DNA from 2 places in the Streptomyces sp. MUSC 14 genome. Region 2 is predicted to be linked to the other one. Evidence: riboswitches for the same ligand, from Rfam matches in the RefSeq annotation. Region 2 holds a riboswitch; the other holds the start of a gene.
The links. A riboswitch is a leader RNA that binds a small molecule or an ion and turns the genes downstream of it on or off. The one in region 2 is predicted to bind thiamine pyrophosphate.
Positions count from the first base shown of each region.

Region 1: it holds a riboswitch for thiamine pyrophosphate, as region 2 does, so the genes downstream of both, thiC (phosphomethylpyrimidine synthase ThiC) here and BIV25_RS30720 (thiamine ABC transporter substrate binding subunit) in region 2, are expected to answer to the same signal.

Region 1 is NZ_MLYN01000042.1:117,159-121,129, forward strand. Features, by position in the region: gene BIV25_RS26620 (IclR family transcriptional regulator) at 1-272, shown strand, start outside; gene BIV25_RS26625 (SsgA family sporulation/cell division regulator) at 371-808, shown strand; gene BIV25_RS26630 (YibE/F family protein) at 951-2,450, opposite strand; TPP riboswitch at 2,532-2,709, shown strand; gene thiC (phosphomethylpyrimidine synthase ThiC) at 2,702-3,971, shown strand, end outside.
Region 2 is NZ_MLYN01000050.1:132,871-136,841, reverse strand. Features, by position in the region: gene rlmN (23S rRNA (adenine(2503)-C(2))-methyltransferase RlmN) at 8-1,114, shown strand; TPP riboswitch at 1,168-1,276, shown strand; gene BIV25_RS30720 (thiamine ABC transporter substrate binding subunit) at 1,345-2,427, shown strand; gene BIV25_RS30715 (iron ABC transporter permease) at 2,475-3,971, shown strand, end outside.

The DNA.
Region 1 (3,971 bases), on a different contig from region 2:
TGCAGCCCATCACGCCGTACACGGTGCGGGACAACGACGCCCTGCTGCGGCGGCTGGCCCGCGTGCGGCGGATGGAGCCGGTGGTGGAGCGCCAGGAGTACGTGCTCGGGACGGTCTGCGCCGCGGTCCCGATCACGGTCGGTACCACCGTGGCCACGATGGCCATGTCGCTGCCCGTGAGCCAGGCCGACCGGCTGCTGCCCGCGGCTCATCGGCTTCAGGCGGAGATCGGGCGCCACCTGGGGACCCTCAGTCTCTCTATCAGTATCTGAAAACTTACTCCTTGTGATGTGCTGTGTACGTTCAGCAAGATTTGACCACGCTTAGAGGGCCACTCCCAGCCAGTCGATGTCATATGACGGGGTAGACGATGCGCGAGTCCGTACAGGCAGAAGTCATGATGAGCTTTCTCGTTTCGGAGGAGCTCTCCTTCCGCATTCCGGTGGAGTTGCGCTACGAGACCGATGATCCCTATGCCGTGCGGCTCACCTTCCATCTGCCCGGTGATGCTCCGGTGACCTGGGCTTTCGGGCGCGAGCTGCTGATCGACGGAGTCGGTCGGCCGTGCGGGGAAGGGGATGTGCACATCGCCCCCGCGGATTCCGAGGCGCTGGGTGAAGTGCTGATCAGGCTTCAGGTCGGCGGTGACCAGGCGCTGTTCCGTTCGTCGACGCCACCGCTCGTGGCCTTCCTGGACCGCACCGACAAGCTGGTGCCACTCGGGCAGGAGGGCGCGCTCGCCGATTTCGACGCGCATCTGGAGGAGGCCCTGGACCGCATCCTGGCCGAGGAACAGAGCGCCGGCTGAAGCGTTACGGCAGGGGGGCTCAGGTCCTCCACCTGATGCGTGGAGCTGTGCAGGAACGCTTCTTTGGGGCGTTGGGAGGTTCCGCACCCGCTGCGGGACATCCGGCAGAGTCCGCTGCCTCACCTCCGCCGGGGCGGACGCTTCACCGCTTCCGGCGTCGGCCCCGGCCGCCGCGAGCCGGCGCGAGCTGCGCGCCGTTGTCGGCCAGGGCGTCCGGGCCGGGGCGGTCGGCGGAGACCACCAGCGCGGCGAGCGCGGTGGTGACCGGCACCGAGGCGACCAGCCCGATCGAGCCCACCAGGGTGCGCACGATCTCCTCGGCCACCAGCTCGCTGTTGGCCACCGTTCCGACACTGCTCTGCGCGATCGAGAACAGCAGCAGCAACGGCAGGGCCGCACCGGCATAGGCGAGGACGAGGGTGTTGACCACGGACGCGATGTGGTCGCGGCCGATGCGGATGCCCGCCCGGTACAGCGCGCGCCAGCCCAGCGAGGGATTGGCCTCGTGCAGCTCCCAGACGGCCGACGTCTGCGTCACGGTCACGTCGTCCAGGACGCCGAGCGAGCCGATGATGACGCCGGCGAGCAGAAGACCGCTCATGTCGATCTTCGGGTAGAGGCCGTGGATCAGGCCGGTCTGGTCGTCGGTGTTGCCGGTGAGCGCGGCCCAGTCGATGAACTGTGAGCCGAGGAGGCCGATCAGTGCCAGTGAGGCGAGCGTGCCGAGCACGGCCACCGATGTACGGGCGGACAGGCCGTGGCACATGTAGAGGGCGATCAGCATGATCGTGCTGGACCCGATCACCGCCACGAGGAGCGGGTTCGAGCCCTGCAGGATCGCGGGCAGGATGAAGAAGTTCAGCACCATGAAGCTGATGGCCAGCGCGACGAGCGCCATGACGCCGCGCAGTCGGCCCACGACCACGACGGCGAGCGCGAAGATCCCGGCCAGCAGGCCCATCGGGAAGCGGCGGTTGACGTCGGTGACGGAGTACTGCAGGTCCTTGGGCGCCGAGGGTTCGTACGCGACTACGACGCTCTCGCCCTGGTGCAGCTGCCGTGGCTGGTCGGGCTGCACGATCTCGGTGAAGGTGCGGCCCTTGTCCTTGCCGGTGTCGATCCGGATCGTGGCCTTGTGGCAGGTGCCGTTCGCCTCCTGCTGGGCCGAGTTACCCTCCGCGGTGGAGGTGTCGCCGGTGGGGGTCTCGCCGGAGGCGTTCACCGACTTGCAGCTGACCTCGACGACCTGGGTGACCGTGGCCTGCTGGGTCTGCTGGTCGAAGCCGACGCCGGTGCGCTTGTGCGGCGGCGCACCGCCCGGCCACAGCACCACGAGCCCCACCACGACAGCGGCGGTGAAGGGGATCAGGATCGCCGCGATGACCTTGCGCAGGTGCCGGGAGACCGGCGCGGCAGGCCCATGGCTGTGACTGTGGCCGTGTGCGTGACCAGGAGCTTGCGCGTGCCCGTGCGCGTGGCCGCGGTCGTGGCGATGGTCGTCGTCACCGCCGGATCCCCGCCCGGGGCCGTGGCCGGAGTCGTGCCCGTGCCCCGCCGCGGTGACGGCCCGGCCGTGGCCGTCGCCTGCCGCTGAGCCGTCCCGGCGGCGGGGCTCGGGGGGCTGATACGGGTACTGCTCCATCCTGGTCACGGCCCGAATCATTGCAAGAACGCCCGGGGCCCACTGTTCAGTACGCCACATATGACGCTAGCGTGGAGGCACCTTTGCACACGCGGGAGCTCGGAGCACCGGGCTGAGAGGGCGCTGACCTCCGTATTCGCGATGTTTCACGTGGAACGAAGTCTGTTCCACAGGAAGCACCGGCAGACGGGAACCGCTGCGTCGACCGCCGAACCTGTTACCGGGTAATGCCGGCGTAGGGAGTAGGTCTCATGACCAACAAGGACGCACGCACGCCTGTCTCCGTTCAGGACGAGAAGTCCGAGGAGACCGGGAAGTCCATCGGCTGGCACAAGGCGTATGTCGAGGGCTCGCGCCCCGACCTGCGCGTGCCGGTCCGCCAGGTGCACCTGACCAACGGGCAGTCGGTCACGCTGTACGACACGTCGGGCCCGTACACCGATCCAGACGTCGACACCGACGTCCGCAGGGGCCTGCCGCCGCTGCGGGAGAACTGGATCATCGCCCGTGGTGACACCGAGGAGTACGCGGGTCGTCCCGTCCGTCCCGAGGACGACGGGATCAAGCACACGTCGCCGCGCGGCGGGCTGCGCAACCTCGACGCGGTCTTCCCGGGACGGCCGCGCCAGCCGCGCCGGGGCCGCAGCGGCCAGGCGGTGACGCAGCTCGCGTACGCGCGCCGGGGCGAGATCACACCGGAGATGGAGTACGTGGCCATCCGGGAGAACGTTTCGCCCGAGGTGGTCCGTGACGAGATCGCGGCCGGCCGTGCGGTGCTGCCGGCCAACGTCAACCACCCGGAGATCGAGCCGATGATCATCGGCAAGCGGTTCCTGGTGAAGGTCAACGCCAACATCGGCAACTCCGCGGTGACCTCCTCCATCGAGGAGGAGGTGGAGAAGATGACCTGGGCGACCCGTTGGGGTGCCGACACGGTCATGGACCTGTCTACCGGCCGCAACATCCACACGACGCGCGAGTGGGTGCTGCGCAACTCCCCCGTTCCCATCGGAACGGTGCCGCTCTACCAGGCCCTGGAGAAGGTCGACGGCAGGGCCGAGGAGCTGACCTGGGAGATCTACAAGGACACGGTCATCGAACAGGCCGAGCAGGGCGTGGACTACATGACCGTCCACGCGGGCGTCCGGCTGCCGTACGTGCCGCTCACCGCCAACCGCAAGACCGGCATCGTCTCGCGCGGCGGCTCGATCATGGCCGCGTGGTGTCTCGCGCACCACAAGGAGTCGTTCCTGTACGAGAACTTCGAGGAGCTGTGCGAGATCCTCGCCGCCTACGACGTCACGTACTCGCTGGGCGACGGCCTCAGGCCGGGCTCGATCGCGGACGCCAACGACGAGGCGCAGTTCGCGGAGTTGCGGACGCTCGGGGAACTCAACCGGATCGCCAAGCGTTTCAACGTACAGACCATGATCGAGGGCCCGGGACACGTCCCGATGCACAAGATCAAGGAGAACATCGACCTTCAGCAGGAGATCTGCGATGAGGCTCCGTTCTATACGC
Region 2 (3,971 bases):
TAGGGCCATGCCTAAGCCCGGAGAACTCACTTTCGTCGCCCCGCGCGGAGCCAAGAAGCCGCCGCGGCATCTCGCCGACCTCACGCCCGCCGAGCGCAAGGACGCGGTGGCCGGGATCGGTGAGAAGCCGTTCCGCGCCAAGCAGCTCTCGCAGCACTACTTCGCGCGGTACGCGCACGACCCGGAGCAGTGGACGGACATCCCCGCCGGGTCGCGCGAGAAGCTGCGTGAGGCACTGTTCCCGGAGCTGATGACCGTCGTCCGGCATCTGGCCACCGACCAGGGCACCACCCGCAAGACGCTGTGGCGCCTGTTCGACGGCACGCTGGTCGAGTCCGTGCTGATGCGCTACCCGGACCGGGTCACCATGTGCATCAGCTCGCAGGCGGGCTGCGGCATGAACTGCCCGTTCTGCGCCACCGGACAGGCGGGTCTGGACCGGAACCTGTCCACGGCCGAGATCGTCCACCAGATCGTCGACGGCATGCGCGCGCTGCGGGACGGCGAGGTGCCCGGCGGGCCCGCCCGGCTCTCCAACATCGTCTTCATGGGCATGGGGGAGCCGCTCGCCAACTACAAGAGGGTGGTCGGGGCCATTCGCGCGCTCACCGACCCGGCGCCGGACGGACTCGGGCTCTCGCAGCGCGGCATCACCGTCTCGACGGTCGGGCTCGTGCCGGCCATCCACCGGTTCGCCGACGAGGGCTTCAAGTGCCGGCTCGCGATCTCCCTGCACGCTCCCGACGACGAGCTGCGCGACACCCTCGTCCCCGTGAACACGCGGTGGAAGGTGCGCGAGGTGCTGGACGCCGGGTTCGAGTACGTCGAGAAGAGCGGGCGCCGGCTGTCCATCGAGTACGCGCTGATCCGCGACATCAACGACCAGGCCTGGCGCGGTGACCGGCTCGGCCGGCTGCTGCGGGGCAAGCCCGTGCACGTCAACCTCATTCCGCTGAACCCGACGCCGGGCTCGAAGTGGACCGCCTCACGGCCCGAGGACGAGAAGGCGTTCGTCGAGGCCATCGCGGCCCACGGGGTGCCCGTCACCGTCCGGGACACCCGGGGCCAGGAGATCGACGGAGCCTGTGGTCAGCTGGCGGCCACCGAGCGGTAATCTGGCCACCGTCACGCACATCTTCATATCGACATCTCCATATCGACACCTTCATATTCCGACAGGGGAGCGCCACAGCGCTGAGAGTGCGGCGGACAGGGCCGCAGACCCTCTGAACCTCGCCCAGGTCATTCTGGGTAGGAAGTTCGGTCATCACTCAAGCTGTTGCGCCCTGCCCGGAAATCCGGGCAGGGCCGCGTTCTTCCTGGCCAACCCCAGGAGGACATCCAGTGCACAACAAGACCCTCGTGGCCGTCGCCGTCGGCCTCGGTCTCGTCGCCATGCCGACGCTGACCGCGTGCGGCTCCACGGACACCAGGAGCGGAGCCGATTCCAAGACCGTCACCCTCGTCAGCCACGACTCGTGGGCCGTCTCCAAGAACGTGCTCCAGGACTTCGAGAAGAAGACCGGATACAAGGTCACGGTCCTCAAGGACGGCGACGCCGGGCAGGCGGTCAACAAGGCCATCCTGACCAAGGACAACCCGCAGGGCGACGTCTTCTTCGGCGTCGACAACACCCTGCTCTCCCGCGCCCTCGACAACGGCCTCTTCCAGCCGTACCAGGCCAAGGGGCTCGACCAGGTCGGCGCCGCCTACCAGCTGGACAAGGGCCGGCACCGGGTCACGCCGATCGACTACGGCGACATCTGCGTCAACTACGACAAGGCGTACTTCAGCAAGCACAGGCTGACCCCGCCGCAGTCCTTCGCCGACCTGGCCAAGCCGGCGTACAAGAACCTCCTGGTCACCGAGAACGCGGCCACCTCCTCGCCGGGCCTCGGCTTCCTGCTGGGCAGCGCCGCACAGTTCGGCGACACCGGCTGGCAGGACTACTGGAAGAAGCTGAAGGCCAACGGCGTCAAGGTCGTCGACAGCTGGGAGCAGGCCTACTACCAGGAGTTCTCCGGCTCCTCCGAGGGCAGGAAGGCGGGCGGTGACCGGCCGCTCGTCGTGTCGTACGCGTCCTCGCCGCCCGCCGAGGTGATCTACGCCAAGAAGCGGCCCAGCACCGCCCCGACCGGCGTGGCGAACGGCACCTGCTTCCGGCAGATCGAGTTCGCCGGGCTGCTGAGCAACGCCGAGAACCCCAAGGGCGCCAAGGCGTTCATCGACTTCCTGGTCTCCAAGGAGTTCCAGGAGGACATGCCGCTCAACATGTACGTCTACCCGGTGCTGAAGGGGGCCAAGGTGCCCGCCGAGTTCACCGAGTACGGCCCGGCCGCCCGGCACCCCGAGACGATGGCCCCCGGCAAGATCGCTGCCAACCGCGACCAGTGGGTCAAGGCGTGGACGTCGCTCGTACTGAAGTAGCCGAACCCCGGCGGAGGATACGCGGGAACGTGACGCGGCTCGGGCTGATGGCCCTGCCCGTCGCGTTCTTCGCGCTGTTCTTCGCCTGGCCGGTCGCCGCGATCGTCGCGCGCGGGCTGAAGGTGGACGGCGCCTGGCAGTTCGGGCGGATCGCGGACGTGGTCACGCAGCCGGACATCCGGCACGTGCTGTGGTTCACGACCTGGCAGGCGCTCGCCTCCACCGCGCTCACCCTGCTCCTCGCGCTGCCCGCCGCCTACGTCTTCGCCCGGTTCGACTTCCCGGGCAAGCAGGTGCTGCGCGCCGTGGTCACCGTCCCGTTCGTGCTGCCGACGGTCGTCGCCGGCAGCGCCTTCCTCGCCCTCGTCGGGCACGGCGGGCTGCTGGACGACCTGTGGGGCGTACGGCTGGACACCACGGTGTGGGCGATCCTGCTGGCCCACGTCTTCTTCAACTACGCCGTCGTCGTACGGACCGTCGGCGGGCTGTGGGCCCAGCTCGACCCCCGGCAGGAGGAGGCCGCCCGGATGCTGGGCGCCTCGCCGCTCGGCGCCTGGCGCAGGGTCACCCTGCCGGCGCTCGCGCCCGCCGTGGCCGCCGCCGCGCTGATGGTGTTCCTGTTCACCTTCACCTCCTTCGGCGTCGTCCAGATCCTCGGCGGCCCCACCTTCTCCACCCTCGAAGTGGAGATCTACCGGCAGACCTCCGAGGTCTTCGACCTGTCCACGGCCGCCGTCCTCACCCTGCTGCAGTTCGCCGCCGTCGGCGCGATCCTCGCCGTGCACGCCCGGACCGTACGGCGCCGCGAGACGGCGCTGCGGCTCGTCGATCCGGCGGTCACCGTCCGGCGGCCGCGCGGGCGCGGGCAGTGGGCGCTGCTCGCCGGTGTCCTCGTCACCGTCGCGCTGCTCCTCGTGCTGCCGCTCGCCGTCCTCGTCCAGCGCTCCCTCGACGCCCCCGGCTTCGGCTACTACCGGGCCCTCACCAGCTCCGACGGCGGTACGTTCCTGGTGGCGCCGATCCACGCGGTGTGGACCTCGCTCCAGTACGCACTCGCCGCCACCGCCATCGCCGTCGTGATCGGTGCCCTCGCTGCCGCCGCGCTCGCCCGCCGGGACGCCGGACGGCTGGTCCGCAGCTTCGACGCGCTGCTGATGCTGCCGCTCGGCGTCTCCGCCGTGACCGTCGGCTTCGGCTTCCTGATCGCCCTCGACAAGCCGCCGCTGGACCTGCGCCAGTCCTGGATCCTCGTCCCCCTCGCCCAGGCGCTGGTCGGCGCCCCCTTCGTCGTACGGACCATGCTGCCCGTGCTGCGCGCGGTGGACGGCCGGCTCCGGGAGGCCGCCGCCGTGCTCGGGGCCTCGCCGTGGCGGGTGTGGCGGGAGGTGGATCTGCCGCTGGTACGGCGGGCGCTGCTGGTCGCGGCCGGGTTCGCGTTCGCCGTCTCGCTCGGCGAGTTCGGCGCGACCGTGTTCATCGCCCGGCCCGACAACCCCACGCTCCCGGTCGCCGTGGCCCGGCTGCTCAGCCGCCCCGGAGACCTC